DNA from 3 places in the Sutcliffiella sp. NPDC057660 genome. Region 2 is predicted to be linked to each of the others. Evidence: predicted binding sites of a transcription regulator. Region 2 holds the regulator's gene; each other region holds the start of a gene.
What was found. Region 2 encodes Rex, which represses fermentation and respiration genes when NADH is low (regulators of the CRP and FNR family bind a similar motif). Its sites were predicted from a motif close to TTGTGAAATATTTCACAA; they were not measured.

Region 1 (6,584 bases), on a different contig from region 2:
CGCAAAGATAATTCTCAAAACAGGAGGTAATATAAATGAATGGTTTAAAAGGCATACATCATGTTACTGCCATTACGAGCAGTGCTGAAAAGAACTATGAATTTTTCACTTATGTATTAGGGATGAGACTCGTTAAGAAAACTGTAAACCAAGATGACATCCAGACATATCATCTTTTTTTCGCAGATGATAAAGGGAGTCCTGGGACAGATATGACATTCTTTGACTTCCCGGGAATCCAAAAAGGCTCTCATGGTACTAATGAAATATTCCGGACAGCGTTTCGAGTACCAACAGATGCGTCCCTCGACTATTGGTTAAATAGATTTGATCGCTTGAAGGTGAAGCATTCAGGCATAGAAGAGCAGTTCGGAAAAAAGGTGCTGAATTTTGTTGACTTTGACGATCAGCAATATCAATTGATTTCAGATGAAAAGAATAAAGGTGTCGCTTCGGGAACTCCATGGCAAAAAGGGCCGATCCCATTAGAGCATGCAATTACAGGTTTAGGCCCAATAACAATAAGAGTGGCGAACTTCGATTTCTTTAAAGAAGTGTTAGAAAAGGCGTTGCTTTTTAAAGAAGTATCTCACAGCGGCTCCACCTACCTATTTGAAGTTGGTGAGGGTGGAAATGGTGCCCAGATAATTGCGGAGCATAACAAGGATCTCCCTCAGGCAATGCAAGGCTATGGTACAGTTCACCATGCAGCATTCAGGGTGGAGGACCGTTCTGTTATCGAGGAGTGGGACCAAAGGCTGAAGAGTTTTGGATTCCATACTTCCGGTCATGTGAACCGTTATTTCTTTGAGTCCTTATATGCTCGCATAGCACCTCAAATATTATTTGAATTTGCGACAGATGGTCCAGGATTCATGGGTGATGAGCCTTATGAAACACTAGGGGAAAAATTGTCCCTTCCTCCCTTCCTTGAAGCGAAAAGAGAGCAGATTGAAAGCTTTGTTCGCCCTATAAATACAGTAAGAAGTACTTTCGACTTTAAAAAAGAATAAAAAACAAATAAAGTCCATTCTTCATTCAATTAAAGAAAGAATGGACTTTTTTATTTTGTAAAAGATTTAAACGTTATATTTATTAATAAATCAGAACGGTATGTAAGCAAAGAACATTATGCCTGATCCGACACAATATTCTTGCAAGGGGCACTAATTTATAGTCTCTCTTCCAAACGCTCTAAACCTTTTCTAGCGCCATTAATTAATCGGGCTGCTACAAGTTTTCTTAGTGCTCCATACACTTCTAATTCTTCTTTATAATCTTCTCCGATATTTTTCAAGATGCTTTGAATTCGATTCACGAATTGATCACCCCTTTCTATTATCTATCATATGTAAATTAATAGAAGGAGACAGGGTCTTTGACCGGATAAAACACCCTTTTTTTGCAATTTGATAGGGATGGGAGAAAATAAGAAGGGCTTTTAAACCCATGCTTTATGTTACATAGAGTATATTTACAGCTATCAAAGCTTTACCAAAATACCACTTTCAGAATAATTCCAATTACAATTGCAAAGAGGAAGGAGGTCAAGGTGCCAAGCAGAAAATACTCCGCCCAGTCACGATCATCCATCTGCTTGAAACGGGTCAAGGATTTTGCAGCAACGATAAACCCGACAGCAGAGAACGAGCCCATCAGGATGAGTGCCACTACAAGCAACCGCTCAAGATAGCCGATCACTTTGCCACGGGAAAGGTCCTGATGCTTCATTACCATATATGTATACTCCTCGGACAAGCTTTTTTGACTTGTGGCGCTTATTTCTACATCACGGAGTGTATACTTCCCTTCGAAAAGAGAGAGGTGACGGGTCAGGGATCCAAGTAGTATCTTTATAAAGTGACCTGTGACCGACGTAATCAAAATAAACATTATAATGATAAAGAGAGTGCTGCCAATCAATGATTTGTCGGCAATCATGCCATCTTTCATATGCAAGTTTACTAAAATCGTATCAATCAAGTGATAAAGGTTCACCTCAAGGAAGAAATAGCAAACTGCTAAAATAGTAAACAGGTGTAATACTTGATCTGTAATGAATAAGGCAAGATTCCAGCCATTTTTTTGCTTCATAAAAATGACTTTTTCCTGCAGGTGCATTTTGGCCAGATCAATCAGCGCATGGAAAATAACGATCGACAAGGTAGGAAATAGTACGGTTGCCATGATATTTGAAAAATCCTGCAAATAATACAGGATCCACAGTGTCACAATGGTGACTAGTGTGTGATGGAGTAGATGGAGCTTAAGGAACTTCTTTTTATCGTACACCATCTTTTCCGTCTGAAGGTAAAAATCAGCTACAAGGTGTGCAAGAATGAGGCTAAGAACAATCATGGTTCCGCTCCTTACTAATTCGTAATAATAACCAAGTTCTGTTTCAAATGATTCTTTATTGTGTTTTGCAGCTCTTTCGTAATATTACTCGGATAGGTCCCGGATTGTGTCTCCTCCAGGTTGTTTAAGGTGTTTTGTATGGTATTCAAGGTTTTAAGTATTATCTCACAATTTCCTTTCTTGTAGTGGCTTGAGATGGTAGAAGGGGACTTTCCTAATAGGCTTGCTATCGTCTTTTGTTCATCCAATACGGAAAATAGTCCCGAAATGAGACGCTGAAGCTTCGTTTGCTCAGCTATCAGTTTTCCTTGATATTCAAGCAGAAGATTGCTCATCTCCACAGATGGGATGGACATCGCATCCGAATCGGGAAACAGAAGGATAGGTGACCGATTTGTGGACTGCTTGATTTTCTCATTTGCCATTCTGGCATGTTTCATCAGGGGGTGATTCCACTTATCAATATCAATATCCGAAATATCTTCATCCACAAGTCCAAATGACATGCCGAAGTAGGGTGGCTGATCCGTAAACTTCCAGATTTGACCTATATAAAACGCGACTGTATAAGCAGTGGCATAATGGTCAAAAATACAGACAATTTCATCACCGAGACGGTGCTTGACATGGACATTCGGCAATCCTTTTGTCCAGAGTTTTATGTAAGTTTCCACCTTTTCCAAATAGGAGGAAACATCTTTCCAATTTCTGCTGGAATCCGTTACATCCATCATAAACACCGATACGGGTCTCTTCATAAGCTGTCCTCCTCCATCATCCAACTAAACGTTTTACTAGTTTATGCATATATTTTAAATTAATTCGACTATATAATCAAATTATACATTAATTCGATAGATTAATCGAATCAAAGATAAGTAGATGATATAATCAAAAAATCCACGTATAAACGTGGATTTAGAATTTAGACACACACGAGGTAAATCGGGGTTGTCTAAAGTTTTTTGTGTACCTGTATCATAAAGCCCGTTGATTTCCGTTCCAGGTAAGCTGATGTTACCAGAATTTTCTAAATGATGACCTGCCACTGTTGCTCAAGGGCAGGATTATTTAATAAGGGGATATGACATGATATATGTAATTAGACATGGACATACAGACTTGAATAAAGAACGTAAGATGCAAAGGAAAATGGGTTTACCATTAAATGATTTCGGAATCGAACAAGCAAAGGCTTTAAAAGCGAAATTACAGAATATAGATTTCGATTTTGTATTTTCTTCCCCACAAGAGAGAGCCGTACAAACAGCAGAAATAGTTACTGGAAAGTCAGTGGTTTTGGATGATAGATTGGATGTCTTTGATTCAGATTACATATTAAAGAAGTAAAAATGGCTGGTAAATTACCTGATTCTTATTTGTATAAAGGGATTGAAGAACCAAGTCTATTTGTAAAAAGAGTGTTTAGCTTTATGAAAGAACTTGAAATACAACATGGAAAAAAAGAATTAAATGTTCTTATATCTGGTCACAGATGTACCACAGGTTGCATAGGTGCTTTCTTTGAAGGGATACCTTCGGATGGAAATATATTAAAATTCTGATCTGATTCTGGTGATTATAAAACATTTAATTTTAAGTAATAGTTGGTTTATGTGAAGAATTGTACTTAAAGTAAAGCACCTAGTTTAATAAGAATTAAGTGATTTTATGAGTGATTTCAGATTTTAGTTATTCAATTAAAGGACGCTTATCTGTAACAAGGTAAGCTTCTTTTTTATGGAAAATATATATTGAGTAAATAGACGATATTTGAAATAATTGGTATTAAGCGATAAAGCAGAAGAATTAAATTAAAATAGGGGGAATGATTGATGACGAAACAAGCAATGTTATATTTTATTTTTGGGATTATTATTTTACTGGTTAGTTCCCCTTTAGGGTACAGCCTAGTTACTATTGTGTATCGAAACCAGAATCTAACAGGAGATTTTGTACCTCTTCTAAACGGATTTATACATTCATTGATGTTAATTGGTATCTTGGTGTTCAGCATTGGGGTAGTTACTTTACTAAAAGAAAAAAATAAATATGGCATTAAATGGAGCTATTGTACAAGAAGCTAACAGGGAGGTTGCTTCAATCAGGAAAATATTAGAGAAATAAGGGAGATGCGAAAGGGTGGAGTGACTAAATATGAACGAGATTGTTAGTTGTCCTGAATGCAGTAATGAAGGGAAGCAGGGATATATTTTTTCTCCTCGTAGAATTTGTTGGTCAGAATCGGCTGATTCAATAATCGCTGATTTTGGAAATGAAGTATTAATAAAAGATGCAATTTTTCAAATAAGTAAAATTCCAGCATTTAGATGTGAAAAATGTAATCTAGTTATTTTTAAATACAATTAAAATAATGATTAGAAAAGAAGTTTCTTAAGCCTCATTTTTTTTAAAACCTGGGAACGACTGCAGCATAGCGGATCGCTCCTTACTTAAGAATAGGGCAGCATTCCTGTTATGAAGAAAAATGGGGTTTGAAATAAAAAATAACCTCTTGGTATGATATGAGTGTCCTGAGCTGGCCAGCAAAATGGACAAAATCATATATACCAGGAGGCCTTCAAGATGAATTATAACCAAAATGAAAAGATTGCTCAAATCACTTCTCAAACACTAATTATTGGTGTAGATATTGCGAAGTTCAAGCATGTGGCACGTGCTCAAGACTTCAGAGGATTGGAGTTTGGAGCACCTTGTCACTTTGAAAATACCCAAACCCATTTCGAGATGTTTCTAGACTGGATCAAGCAGCTAATGAACGAAAATGAAATGGAGAAGGTCATTATAGGCATGGAACCTACTGGCCACTATTGGCTTAACCTCGCTCATTTCTTAAAAGAAAAAGAGATTAAGTTTGTCGTAGTGAATCCAATGCATGTAAAAAAGTCGAAGGAATTGGATGATAATTCACCAACCAAAAATGATGTGAAAGATGCCAAAGTAATTGCACAGTTAGTCAAAGATGGAAGATACGCTGAACCAAATATTCCGCAAGGAGTGTATGCAGAACTTCGTGTGGCCAGAAAAATACGTGATCTTTTGTCTGTTGATCTACAGGTGCTTCAAGGGCAAATTCACAACTGGTTAGACCGCTATTTCCCTGAATTCCTAACCGTTTTTAAGGATTGGGAGGGGAAAGCAGCACTACAATTATTAAAGTTGAATGTATTACCACATGAGCTGGAACATATCTCGGATCAAGAGATCCTGATTCACCTCAGAAAGGCAGTAAAACGTGCGGTTGGACTCCGTAAAATTCATGAACTTAAACGAGCTGCCAAAAACTCAATTGGCATTCGTGAAGGTTCAAAAATGGCTAAATTAGAGCTCCGCACCTTACTAGAAAAGTATGAGTTGATAATCGAAAGGTTCGAAGAGTTAGACTCTGATATTGAAGAGCTTCTCGAACATATTCCTGGAGTTCCACAGATGTTAGCCATTACTGGAATTGGCAAGGAGACAGTGGCAGGTTTCTATGCGGAAGTAGGAGACCTAGGGAACTACTCTCACCCTCGCCAAATCATTAAATTGGCCGGACTAAACTTGAAGGAAAACACCTCTGGGAAACATAAAGGACTAACGAAAATAACGAAACGAGGTAGGAAAGCACTCAGAGCTCTCCTCTTCCGAGTAGCTATGCCGTTAGTCGCCAAGAATGCAGCTTTTAAGGCTCTACATCACTACTATACAACTCGAAAGAGTAATCCTTTGAAGAAGATGCAGTCCATGATTGCCATATGTAACAAGATTATTCGTATCTTATTTGCGATTGGCACGAAGCAATGTGAATTTAGTGAAGAACGAATGTTGAGGGACATACCTCACTTGGCTCCAATACAGAATGCGGCTTAAGTTATTAACGTTCAATATATAGTTTTTTCTAGAGATTTTGACATAGACATTTGAAGCACGGATTAGTCAGTAGAACAACTAAAGTGCGGGCATAGACCCTGTAGGGCAGCATGACTGACATCCACCTCATGGAAAGGTTGGACGAAGGAATTTTAGAGCATAGACTCTGTGAGAAATGGGAGGGTTGACCTCCATGAGAAATGTGGAGATCCACCAGTGCGACCATACTTTTACTAGTTAACCATTTTTTGGATTGAAGTGGCTGGGTAGGTTAGCTTTCTTTTTCTCTAAATGCCCAAAATTCCCCTTACTTTCAACATCTACCCATAATTCAAATGTCTTAAAGATATAAG
Region 2 (6,584 bases):
GATGTTACAAAATCAAATAAATTAGGAACCTTTATAGAGACTAAGAAATTTTAGAGGGCCTGAGGGACAGTTTCAGGTATATTACCCTTTGACGCTTTAAAGAAAAAATACGCTGAATTACCTGTCACCCTTAACTCTTTTAACAGAGGGGTTGAGTATGCTTTTTTTATGTTTTAAAAAAAGAAGCTTCCCACAAGTTCATTGAACTCATGAGAAGCCTCTGTTAATTTACTTCAATGTTAGCAAAATGTTAGCATTACACTCTCACCTTACTTAAAAACCCACTCATATCAAGTGTTTGGGGGCGTATTGTCTAGCTCCAGCGGCTAGCCCCTCGAGGTCATAAGCCACTCCAGGAATGAAGACAAAGAGCGTCTTCTTTCCTAGATCGTCTTATGCTTGTCGGGGCTGAACAAGCCGCTTCCGCTTTTCGGTATTACATCATTCCGCCCATTCCGCCCATTCCACCCATATCAGGCATTCCGCCGCCGCCCTCTTCAGGGATGTCGGCTACTACTGCTTCAGTAGTCAGGAACATAGCAGATACGCTTGCTGCGTTTTGAAGTGCGTAACGAGTTACTTTGGTAGGATCTACGATACCAGCATCAAGCATGTTTACCCATTCGCCAGTTGCTGCGTTGAATCCGATACCGATTTCTTCTTTTTTCAGGCGATCTACGATTACAGATCCTTCAAGTCCAGCGTTGTGCGCGATTTGACGTACAGGCTCTTCGATTGCACGCAATACGATGTTTACACCAGTAGCTTCGTCGCCTTCTGCCTGGATTTCGGATACTTTGTTGTAGATGTTTACAAATGCAGTACCACCACCGGCTACGATTCCTTCTTCCACTGCAGCACGTGTGGAGTTAAGAGCATCTTCAATGCGAAGTTTGCGCTCTTTTAGTTCTGTTTCAGTCGCCGCTCCAACTTTGATTACAGCTACGCCACCAGCGATTTTTGCTAGGCGCTCTTGTAATTTTTCACGGTCGAATTCAGAAGTTGTGTCTTCCAATTGCGCACGGATTTGGCCAACGCGAGCTTGGATCTCTTCTGTGTTTCCGTGTCCGTTGACAACTGTAGTGTTTTCTTTTGTAACCACGATTTTGTCTGCGCGGCCCAATTGGCTGATGTTCGCAGTTTTAAGGTCTAAGCCTAGTTCTTCCGTGATTACTTCACCGCCAGTGATGGCAGCGATATCTTGAAGCATCGCTTTACGACGGTCACCGAATCCAGGAGCTTTAACAGCTACTGCATTGAATGTTCCACGTAATTTGTTCACTACTAATGTAGCCAACGCTTCCCCTTCTACGTCTTCAGCAATCAACAACAATGGCTTGCCTTGTTGTACCACTTGCTCAAGTACAGGAAGGATTTCCTGGATGTTGGTGATTTTTTTGTCCGTGATCAATACGTACGGGTTGTCTAATACAGCTTCCATTTTGTCGGAATCTGTTACCATGTATGGAGAAGCATATCCACGGTCGAATTGCATACCTTCTACTACTTCAAGCTCAGTAGTGAAGCCTTTGGATTCTTCCAATGTGATGACGCCGTCGTTTCCAACGCGCTCCATCGCTTCTGCAATCAGTTGGCCAACCTCTTCGTCCGCTGCAGAAATAGCTGCAACCTGAGCGATGGAAGCTTTGCCTTCGATTGGTTTAGAAATGTTTTTCAATTCTTCAACAGCAACTGCAACCGCTTTTTCGATCCCTTTGCGGATTCCCATTGGGTTTGCTCCAGCAGTAACGTTCTTCAATCCTTCGCGGATCATCGCTTGTGCAAGAACTGTTGCAGTAGTTGTACCATCACCGGCAACGTCATTTGTTTTGCTAGCTACTTCAGCAACAAGTTTCGCACCCATGTTTTCGAATGCGTCTTCAAGTTCGATTTCCTTTGCGATAGTAACACCGTCGTTAGTGATTAGTGGAGAACCGAATTTCTTCTCAAGTACCACATTGCGTCCTTTTGGTCCTAATGTTACTTTCACTGCATCAGCTAATTTGTCTACACCGCGTAACATGGAGCGGCGAGCTTCTTCACTGAACTTAATCTCTTTTGCCATAATTGATAGACCTCCTCAGTAAAGTTAAGTTTTTTTATTTTATTTGATTACTTGCTTACTACTGCAAGTACGTCTGTTTCTTTAAGGATTAAATATTCTTTGCCTTCGTACTTTACTTCTGTACCGGCATATTTAGAGAAGATGATGCTGTCGCCTTGAGAAACTTCAAGCGCTACACGCTCACCGCTGTCAAGCACACGACCTGTACCAACCGCTACTACTTTTCCTTCTTGAGGCTTTTCTTTAGCAGAGTCAGGTAATACGATACCACTTGCAGTTTTTTCTTCTGACTGAACAAGCTCAATTACTAGACGATCACCTATTGGCTTTAACATGAAAACAACCTCCTTGATTTCATATGTAATATTTTTATTTATTAGCACTCTATAACCTTGAGTGCTAACACAATTATTATAATAATGAATCTCTTCCTGTTTTGCAAGTATCTTTGCTTAAAATTTTTCACCCTTTTTAGCACTTTTCCATTATCTCCCCGCAGTCTTCATTTAAACCAAAATATCGACATTTTTTTCGTAAGGATACCTGAATGTGGGAACCTTATCATTATAAGGGTAGACTTATAATATGATACAATACGGAAAGCGAATAATAGAGTTTAGAGGAGTTTACTATGACTAAAAAGTATTGGTATGTCATTTTGACCTATGTGTTGATGCAGCTGTCCGGATTTATTGGCTTTCCGATCTTGATGGCTCTCGGTGTGGAACGTGGAGATATTGTGGGGTATTGGACCTTTGTCAGTTTTACGATCGGTCTTTTGATTGTCTGCTATATCCTCCGGGATGAATGGAAGGAAGGCGACTTCAGGGGTAAGACGGCCTCTGTTCCAAAAACTGTTCTATGGACGGTGCTGGGCTTTCCAATGGCATTGTTCGGCCAGGGAATCGCTGCTCAAATTCAGCTGAAGCTTTTCGGTATCGAGCCTGGTTCCGAAAATACGCAGGAGATTATGGCCTTTGTCACAGCAACACCAATCATGATTTTTGCCATTACAATTGCGGGGCCTATTTTAGAGGAAATCATATTCCGTAAAATAATTTTCGGTTCTTTATACAAACGATTCAATTTTGCTGTCGGGCTTATTATCAGCTCCCTTCTTTTTGCTATTGTCCATAATGATTTCAAGCATCTGTTGATTTACTTTGTAATGGGTGGGATCTTTGCCTTCCTATATGTCAAAACAAACCGCATCATTGTTCCGATCATCGCCCATGTCGCCATGAATAGCTTTGTTGTCATTGTGCAGTATGTGTTCAGGGAAGATATCGAAGAAATGATCAAGCAAATGGAAGAGATGCAGAATGCGTTACCGAATCTTATCTCCTTCTTCTGATAGTTTAAAGAATCAATGATAAAGCCATCTACAACTGGAGGACTAGCACAATGAAAATAAAACCGATCAATATGGCCTTTTTCTATGCCGTCATGGGATGTCTATTTACGTATTTGGCAGTTGCGTCATTCAAGGAAAGCGTCTTTGAATGGCACACCATGCTGCTGATGCTGATCGCCACCTTCGACTTCGGCGTTTCCATCCGGGCATTTCTGCTTCATAAGAAAATAAAAAGTATGCAAAAAAAATAGGCTACTTACCTTTACGGTAGTTGCCTATTTTTTATTTAATTCCTCATTCAACTTTGCTTCCGCAAGCTTGACCTTTTTATAGCCGAAGCGGGAAATGATGATGCTGATCTCGTAAAGGATAAGAAGCGGTACTGTCACCATTAGATGAGAGATGATCTCCGGCGGCGTAATCAATGCTCCTATTACTAGCAATACGAAGTACGCGTACTTTCTTATTTTCACGAGGATAGCTGGAGTGATAATCCCAAGCCTAGTTAAGAACATCACAATAACCGGCATCTGAAACAGGATGCCGAATGGCAAGGTCAGCTGGAACAGGAATTGGAAATATTCGTTGATCCCGATCACTTGGTTGATATCCAGGCGGTCTGCCAGATTGCTCATGAACTTCACAACAAACGGAAACAGTATGAAGTAGGAGAATGTCAGTCCACTCAGGAACAAGAAGAGGGATATTGGGATATAGCTTAACGTCACTTTCCGCTCCCGCTCATACAAACCGGGGCTGATAAAAGACCAAATCTGATAGAGCGTAACGGGGAACGTAATGATAAATGCAATCAAAAAAGAAAACTGCATGAAGATCTTGATTGGATCTGTAATGCGAAAGGCATTCATCTGTAGCGCTTCCGCTTCATTTGTGTGCTGTAAATAGACAATGATCGGTTCCGCGAGGAAAAAACCGCCGATCGCTGAGACGAAAAAGAAGGAAGCAATGATGATCACTCTTTTTCGGAGCTCGCCTATATGGTCATACACCGACATTTCTCTATCTAGCATATATGTTCATCCTTACATTACTTCGTTTCTTCTTTTTTCTCTGGTTTGCTGTCGTCGTCATCCGCTAATCCTTTAGTTGCGTTTTTGAATTCACGCAATGTATTGCCAGCTGCCTTACCCAGTTGAGGTAATTTGCTTGGACCGAAGATTAGTAATGCTACGAAAACGATTAACAAGAGGCTACCCATTCCGATTGGACCCATTCTTGCCACCTCCTTGAAATATACTCATTCTACTACTTTTTCATTCTGTTGGATAGTGCTTGAGAAAATATACCAATGACTGTAGTTCTACGGCTAAATCAATATGATGGATACGGATGGTTTCCGGCACATTAATACGTGCTGGCGTAAAGTTCAGGATGCCCTTTACCCCTTTTTCCACCAATCTGTCTGCTATCGGCTGCGCTACTGGCGCCGGTACGGTGAGGATTGCCACCGTCACATCCTTCGGCAGATGCTCCTCGATGTCATCAAGATGATACACCGGTACACCGCCGATCTCCGTGCCGATTTTCGACTCGTCGATATCAAAGGCCATCACGATCTTCGTGTTATTGTTTTTCATGAAATTGTAATGCAGGAAAGCTGTCCCCAAGTTTCCTACACCTATTAGAGTAACATAAGTCAATTCATCCTGGTCGAGCGTTTTCCGGAAAAAAGTTAACAAATATTGAACATTATAGCCATATCCCTTTTTCCCCAGTGCCCCAAAATAGCTGAAGTCTCTTCTGATTGTGGCGGAATCCACTTTCACCGCTTCACTCAGCTCTGCGGACGAAACCCGCTGCTTTCCCGATGTATTCAAGTTCTTAAGAAAACGGTAATACAAAGGCAATCTCTTGGCAGTCGCCTGCGGTATTTTCATCGGTTCGTTATTCATCTTACTCCCCCATTGTCCAACCAGTTTGCGGTTCTTTTCTATATGTAACGGATGCCGGCTCCGTTTTTCGGATTTTAAATCGCTTTCATTTTACCCTATTCCGTGCAATTTTGTAAGAGGTTGCCGTTTCCAATTCTTGAAGTGGCGCTTGAAGAAGTATACACTTACATTAGAATTGCATGAGGTGAAAATGATGATTATTTTACAGATAAATCAATTAACGAAATATTTTGGTGCTGACCTTATTCTATCGAATATAAAACTAGAAGTACAATCGAAAGACAGAATTGCGCTTGTTGGACGTAATGGTGCAGGGAAGTCTACCTTATTAAAGATCATTTCCAATCAGCTGTCCTATGATTCCGGTGATATCATCAAGCCAAAGGTTGTAACAATCGGATATCTTGCACAGGATACTGGGCTGCAGACAGAGCGTTCCATCTGGGATGAAATGCTGACTGTGTTTTCCGGTCTAAAAGAGATGGAAAATCAGATGCGCACGCTGGAAGCGAAAATGGGAGATCCCGCTTATTTTGAGGATGGCCCGCTTTACGCCCGCATTCTGAAGGAGTATGACGAAATTCAGGAAGCCTTCAAGCAGAAGGGCGGCTTTCAATATGAAGCGGACATCCGCTCCGTGCTTCACGGCCTTCGCTTTTCCGAATTTGATTATCAGACCCCAATCGAGACACTGAGCGGTGGACAGAGAACCCGTCTTGCGCTTGCCAAGCTTTTGCTGACCAAGCCGGATCTATTGATTCTGGATGAGCCGACGAACCATCTCGACATCGATACCCTTTCCTGGCTTGAAGGATATCTCCAGAGCTATCCGGGTGCATTACTTATTGTTTCCCATGACCGCTACTTCCTAGACAAGGTGGTCACAACCGTCTATGAAATCTCCCGGAAGCAGTCTGCGAAGTTCCTTGGCAACTATAGTGCGTACCTTGCCCAGAAGGCCGAGCAATACGAACGTGATATGAAAATGTTCGAAAAACAGCAGGACGAGATTGCGAAGCTCCAGGACTTTGTACAGCGCAACCTGGCTAGGGCCTCCACCACCAAGCGCGCACAGAGCCGCAGGAAGCAGCTCGATAAAATGCAGATGATGGATCGTCCCCAAGGTGATGAAAAATCTGCCTCCATCATGTTTGATATTGATAGGCAGAGCGGGAATGATGTACTGAAAGCCAAGGATCTGGCCGTTTCCTATGACAGGACCCCCATTTTCCGGCATGTTGATCTTTCCTTG
Region 3 (6,584 bases), on a different contig from region 2:
ATGATCAATCGTGCATGCAATTTCTGCTGCATCCAAGATTTGTCTTACCCGTACCATTTCTTCCTTCAGTCGAATTCCGCGCATCTGGGAGACCATATTCCTTACTTCATTCAAAGCGGTTCTAGCGGTCTGCTGTACATCCTTCAGCTCATTTTTTGCCTGCTCGGGATTTTTATTAATAAGCTTCCGCGCCAAATCACTTTTAAGGCCAATGAGTGAAAGCTTTTGCCCTAGAGTATCGTGGAGGTCCCTGGCAATCCTCTGTCTCTCCTCTTGCTTGACCAGCTCGGAAATACGCTTGTTTGCAACGTCCAGTTGTGCTTCCAATCTGTCTTGCTTTCCTTTGTTGAAGAGGTTGAAGGGTAAAAGGATAACGCTGATCCATATAATTACGATAAACGGCAATTGAGTCAGGAATAGATCATCCCTTAATGCCAGGTTAATATTGATTGCAACGGTTGTTGCAACGAGATGAATAATATAAAGCGTGATAAATGCTATTCGATTTTTTATTTTTCCATTATAGTAAGCGATGTAAAAAGCGAAATAAATAAAATGAAAAACGATGGTCATGGTAATGGAAATGGCAATCAATATACAAGTCCATAGATAGACAGGCCATTTTTTTGATAAAAATGCAAAACGGTAAGATACAAAAAATAAGATAGTCAGAACGATTCCGATAATAACCTCCATTGTTGAGGAGGATTGAAAGATGAAATAAAATGGCAGGATACTGAAAACACTCCATATATACGGGTTGATTCCAGATCCTTTTTGAAAAATCAAGTACCTTTTTTGCATAATATAAACCTCTTTATTCTGTATGAAAGTTTTGTCTTTCTGCTATTTTACCATATTAAATAGGAAAGTAATGTAAAACCAGAGTTATGTGGGACAAAAAAATGTACTTTTTTCAAGTACATTCTAGGCTGTAGACAAACTTGAGGTAATTCGAGGTTGTCTACAGTTTTTTGTGTACCTGTATAATTAAGCCCGTTGATTTCCGTTCCAGGCACTGCGCTTATCCTTAGGCGGTCCGGGAGCCTCCTCGACGCTGCGCGTCTGCGGGGTCTCCCTTGTCCCTTCCTCCCGCAGGAGTCTCCGTGCCTTCCACTCCAATCATACTGAGTTTTCTAAACTTTTTGCGGACCGATAACCACGTGTATTTTTAAATTATAATTAAAAAACACGTGAGGTAATAAAGATGCTTACTAAAGAGGGATACCGTGAATATTAATCCCCGAAGCATCTCTGTGCTACTGTTGAAATGTATAGATTATCAAAAGGTGGTATTCAAGAGATTTATCCAACGATATCATCCAACTAAATCGGATAATGGGGTTCAGAATTTGACCAGTCCGAACCCCTTATTTCAAGTACATTCTAAAACATTACTCATCAAATCGTCCATTGATCATGAATGATTCCCACTACATACCATTTGTCATCAAGCTTTTCTATTACCACCCGGAGGCTCTTCCAGTCCATTCCCTCATACTTCTCCTCAAATCCAGGGAAATGAAACTCTACGACCGTTGCGCCCGGATAAACCTCCATACTGTTATCAATGCTATTGCCATGACCAAGTCTCTTGTTAATGGAGATTTGCTCTGCATGTAAAAAGTCAGCATCATAGACAAACTTTTTATAGTATTCATGGAAGGACAATTCAATCGGGTCGCCTGTGCCGTCATATTCCCCCCATAGATAGATTTGCTGATTCTCTTTTAGTGCACCTACCTCACTCGCTGATAACACGAGATTTTTTTCCACATCGATATAGCCATATGGGGTAAAACGGACCCCCTTGGTAGGATGTATCAGGTCTTTTAAAGCGGAAAAGTCTTTTTCTTTTAATAGCTTTACAGCAGCAAAGGCAGAATCCTCTGCGCTTAATTCCTTTTCCACTACTGGTTCAGGGTCTTCCATCTCTTTCATTTCTTTCATGGAGCATCCCATAGAACTAATGCCTGCAACCAATATTATCAAAAGTGCGATCATTCTCATATTTCGTTCTCCTCCGCATTCCATTTATTTAAAGTATGGCCAAAATGGAAGCACAAGAACATTCGAACCCAATCTTTTTCAGTTGGAAGGATTTTTATCGAACTTTTTGTTGGTCAGTACATTTAAAGCAGCCATTCCATCGCTTGGACATCCATTCAGATGGTTGATGGGAAACAGAGAGAAAAAGACAAAGTAAAAGGAAAAGTAGGTGAACTGATAGATTAGGATATTAGGCTCGATCACCCCTTTCATGATCAATCCATTCAAAATCAGGATGGAGGCGATGTTAAACAAGGACCCTCCCAAATATACCAATGCTTTTTCAATTTTCCCTGCTCTATTACTGACTGTGATATATTCACACCAACCATCATAAAAGTAAAGCTTTCTAATTCTGAGGGAACCAATCTTAAACAATATGTTTCCAGTCCCGATATGAACAATCACTTTTCCGCCAAATAATTTTGCAAAGAAAAAATGCCCTAATTCATGTAAGATGGTGACCATTGGCAAAACGAGGAAGAAAGAGACAAAGAACTTCCATAGATCATTAAATCCGAACATCAGCAACCACTCCTAAACCTGATTTTATACAAGTAAATAGAAGTCTTTTTCCCCTAAATGAATATAAAAAAACACACCAAATTTCAAAATGGTGTGTCATATTGAAATGAATCGGGCTCCAGTATTAGATGAGGGTCGTCTTATTCTTCCAAACTTTTAAACTTAATTCGTAATATTCACAGGCTGACTGGTATCTGTCAGTCGATGTATAATACTCTGCCAAAATCTCGGCATATTTAGCCACGTTATCTTTGTCTCCCGCTCTTGTAAAATAATCGATCACATAATCGGATATATATTTTTCGATTTCAGGATTTTTAGTTATTAAATATATGTGAACATTGAAATGTATAATATATTCCTCTATTTTATTTCTTTGGGCCAATACCAAGCCTTCTTCCGCCCAACCAAGAGCAAATTCATTCTGATTAAGCTTGTAATACTCTTTAACCAGGGTATTGATGGAAAACAAGCTTCTGTCTTCCTCTTTTTTAAGTTTAAGTGATTCCAAGAAATAAAAGATGGCATCTTCTGAGTTTCCCAAGAATGATTGCATACATCCAAGGTTATGCAGGGCCATGGATTCCAGATACACATCCTTCAAGTCTACTCCGATTTTTTTTGCATAAAGATAGTTTTCTTGGGCTTTTTCCAATTGATGGACTTTATGATAGCTCAAACCAAGAATAACGTGGCACTCTGCCGATCTCCGGTTATAATACAGGGATTGATAAATAGAAAGCGCTTTTTCGGCATAGGTGATCGCTTCGAAGTAATCGGATGTTTTTTGGCTTGTCAATGCAATTTGATAAAACAGCTCCGCCTTATCTTCTTCTGATAATGGAAGTTTATTATGCATCTCCAATGCCTGTTTTAATATGAATATGGATTGTAGGTTATCGTTTACTCGATAATAGTAGATTCCGATGGTCTTCTTCCGAATATACTCAATGATAGTATTTTTGCTTGTCGGGAGGTCGGATATCTGGTTATAAAGGCTGTCGATTAGCTTCTTATCAAAGATTAAAAGGGCATATTTCAGTTTTACACATAAATAAAGCAGCAATGTTTCGTGAGGCATGGTTTGACTTCCTATATTGTATTCCTCATTAATATAGCTCAGTTTTTTCCATGACTCTTTCGGGTCCTGTCTGACAGTACTCTCGTAGCAGCTTAACAGCTTGTCCACTAAATCCAATAGGTGTGAAGCGGGAAAAATCCCTTGAGATAAATTTTCCTGTGAGATACCTTTTTTGTTTCGGTAGTAATCGATCATTTCTCCGTTTCTCAATGCCAACACCCTTTATTTGAATTATAAGAATATTTTACCATCATTTTCTACAATTATATACAATTTTCTGTGAAATTTTCCTATTTGATGTGCTTATAAGGACGTTAGTACCATGTTTACACTTCATTTTAAGCCGGTCACAAATTCGTCGCTGTCCTGCCATAAAGTTGTCATAAACAGTGCCCTCTACCCTGTTTTGTTACAAAGGAAAAGGGAATATACTTAAGAACATACAAGAACTTAAATCTTATATTGTGAAGTATTGAGCAAACTATTGTATACTATTGTTAAGAATTTATTATTGATGGTTCTATCAGTGACCAAAGGAGTGAAAATATGTTTGGTTTAGAGTATGATCCGGTTCTATACAGCAGAATTTTAACTGGTCTGACGCTTGCGGTCCACGTCATCTTCGCAACTGTAGGTGTAGGTGTTCCACTAATGATTGCTCTTGCGGAATGGATGGGTATCAAACGGAACGACGAACATTATCGTCTTCTCGCACGCAGGTGGGCCCGCGGTTTTGTCATCACCGTTGCAGTCGGTGTTGTGACGGGTACGGCTATCGGCCTGCAATTAAGCCTTTTATGGCCGAATTTGATGCAGCTTGCAGGACATGTAATTAGTCTTCCGTTGTTCTTGGAGACATTCGCTTTCTTCTTTGAAGCTATTTTTCTAGGTATCTACTTATATACTTGGGATCGATTTAAAAAGAAAATCTATCATTTTATCCTGTTGATTCCTGTGGCTCTTGGTGCCATGGCTTCTGGCTTCTTTATATCCACTGTCAACAGCTTCATGAATTCACCTAGTGGATTCGAAATTGAGAATGGTGTATTGACGAATATTAGTCCTCTTGGTGCAATGTTCAACCCTGCCACACCAACCAAAGTGGCACACGTGTTATCTTCTGCTTATTTGACAACAGCATTTGTTCTGGCGGGAATTGCCGCCATTGCCATTCTGCGAGGAAGAAATCATGTTTATCATAAAAAAGCACTGCATCTGACAATGACAGCTGCAGCCGTATTCGCCATTTCCACTGCAGTAATTGGGGATTTATCCGGTAAATATCTAGCAGAGTATCAGCCTGAAAAACTGGCTGCTGCAGAATGGCATTTTGAAACTTCGACTGAGGCACCGCTACTTATCGGCGGATATCTGACAGAGGACAACAAAGTCAAATATGCACTTGAAATTCCATATGCCTTAAGCATCCTTGCGCATGGTGACCCAAAATCTGAGGTAATCGGACTCGAGGAATTTCCTGAGGAAGAGCTTCCGCCTTTGGTCGTACACTATTTCTTTGACCTGATGGTCGGTATCGGAATGTTCCTTGCCCTTGTCTCTATCCTTTATGTTGTTATTGCCAAGGTGAAAAAATGGAATGAATGGAACAGGCCGCTACTTTGGGCAATAGCAGCCGGCTCCCCATTAGCATTACTTGCCATAGAGATGGGCTGGTTCTTTGCCGAGCTAGGAAGACAGCCGTGGCTGCTTGTCGGATATATGACTGTTTCAGAAGGGGCTACCACATCCGAGCATGTCGATCTTATGCTGGTGCTTTTCATCATTCTTTATGCAGTACTTTGTACAACATGTATTACGGTACTAAGAAAAATGTTTAAAAATAATCCAGTCGAAAAAGAACTGCAAGAAAAAGGCATGGAGTAAAGGAGGGGAAAACATGAGTTATGAAGTTGTAGGTATTACGGTTTTATGGACATTTCTATACGGATATTTGATTGTTGCTTCAATTGACTTTGGTGCCGGATTTTTCAGCTACTATTCTACTGTTACAAAGAAGGACCATCTCATTGATAAAGTGATTGTCCGTTACCTCTCTCCTGTTTGGGAGGTCACCAATGTGTTTCTTGTTTTCTTCTTTATCGGGATTGTCGGCTTCTTCCCTTCCACAGCCTATTATTACGGAACAACTTTGCTGATACCAGGTAGTATCGCGATTATCCTGTTGGCGATCCGTGGAAGTTATTATGCCTTTCATCACTATGGTGCAAAAGGCAGCAAGTTTTATCAGCTTTTATATGGAGCTACAGGCCTGTTGATACCAGCCGCACTTTCTGTTGTATTGACCATATCCGAAGGTGGATTCATCAGCCTTGCCGGTGATGTAGTAACATTGGATTATGGTGCTTTGTTTTCAAGCTTCTATTCTTGGACGGTTGTCATTTTGGCACTGGTCAGTGTGCTATATATATCCGCTTATTTTCTTGCATACTATGCAAGAACAGCCAAGGACGAAAAAGCTTTTGAAGTGTTGCGCAAATATGCGCTTAACTGGAGCCTTCCTACCATCCTGGCAAGTGTGCTCGTATTCTTCGCACTCAGTGACCACAATCCGAGTCACTTTGAAAGGATGCTGAATCTTTCATGGATGTTCAGTCTTTCTTTCCTCTTCTTCCTTGGAGCGGTGTATCTGATGTGGAAGAAGCAGCGTCTTGGACTCTCTTTCATTTTCGTCATGCTTCAATTCGCGACAGCATTCTTTGGATATGGGGCATCTCATATGCCATACCTTCTGTATCCATACTTGACGATCTATGACGGGTTTACAAATGAGTCAATGGCTATTGCCTTGATTACCGCCTTCATCGGTGGTCTATGCTTATTGATTCCATCGCTTTATCTTTTAATGCGTCTCTTCCTATTTGATAATCAATATGTACAAGGGAAAAAGTAAGGAGGTTTTTAAAATGGA

Region 1: ACFVAD_RS11205 (glycosyl transferase) is a predicted target of Rex. The motif match lies at 3,973-3,990, and genes of this name have one in related genera.
Region 3: ACFVAD_RS11260 (cytochrome ubiquinol oxidase subunit I) is a predicted target of Rex. The motif match lies at 4,118-4,135, and genes of this name have one in related genera.

Annotation. Positions count from the first base shown of each region.
Region 1 covers NZ_JBHVHV010000008.1:191,214-197,797, forward strand. Annotated here, with positions in the region: gene ACFVAD_RS11175 (ring-cleaving dioxygenase) at 36-1,013, shown strand; gene ACFVAD_RS11180 (hypothetical protein) at 1,172-1,318, opposite strand; gene ACFVAD_RS11185 (DUF3307 domain-containing protein) at 1,492-2,358, opposite strand; gene ACFVAD_RS11190 (hypothetical protein) at 2,373-3,116, opposite strand; gene ACFVAD_RS11195 (histidine phosphatase family protein) at 3,448-3,708, shown strand; gene ACFVAD_RS11200 (hypothetical protein) at 3,711-3,923, shown strand; gene ACFVAD_RS11205 (glycosyl transferase) at 4,194-4,445, shown strand; gene ACFVAD_RS11210 (PF20097 family protein) at 4,516-4,728, shown strand; gene ACFVAD_RS11215 (IS110 family RNA-guided transposase) at 4,945-6,231, shown strand.
Region 2 covers NZ_JBHVHV010000027.1:7,322-13,905, reverse strand. Annotated here, with positions in the region: gene groL (chaperonin GroEL) at 437-2,065, opposite strand; gene groES (co-chaperone GroES) at 2,113-2,400, opposite strand; gene ACFVAD_RS23025 (CPBP family intramembrane glutamic endopeptidase) at 2,697-3,419, shown strand; gene ACFVAD_RS23020 (YdiK family protein) at 3,470-3,670, shown strand; gene tatC (twin-arginine translocase subunit TatC) at 3,695-4,450, opposite strand; gene ACFVAD_RS23010 (twin-arginine translocase TatA/TatE family subunit) at 4,468-4,653, opposite strand; gene ACFVAD_RS23005 (redox-sensing transcriptional repressor Rex) at 4,694-5,332, opposite strand; gene ACFVAD_RS23000 (ABC-F family ATP-binding cassette domain-containing protein) at 5,526-6,584, shown strand, end outside.
Region 3 covers NZ_JBHVHV010000008.1:203,383-209,966, reverse strand. Annotated here, with positions in the region: gene ACFVAD_RS11280 (sensor histidine kinase) at 1-804, opposite strand, end outside; gene ACFVAD_RS11275 (hypothetical protein) at 1,402-2,010, opposite strand; gene ACFVAD_RS11270 (zinc metalloprotease) at 2,089-2,574, opposite strand; gene ACFVAD_RS11265 (tetratricopeptide repeat protein) at 2,699-3,865, opposite strand; gene ACFVAD_RS11260 (cytochrome ubiquinol oxidase subunit I) at 4,202-5,539, shown strand; gene ACFVAD_RS11255 (cytochrome d ubiquinol oxidase subunit II) at 5,553-6,566, shown strand; gene cydS (cytochrome bd oxidase small subunit CydS family protein) at 6,580-6,584, shown strand, end outside.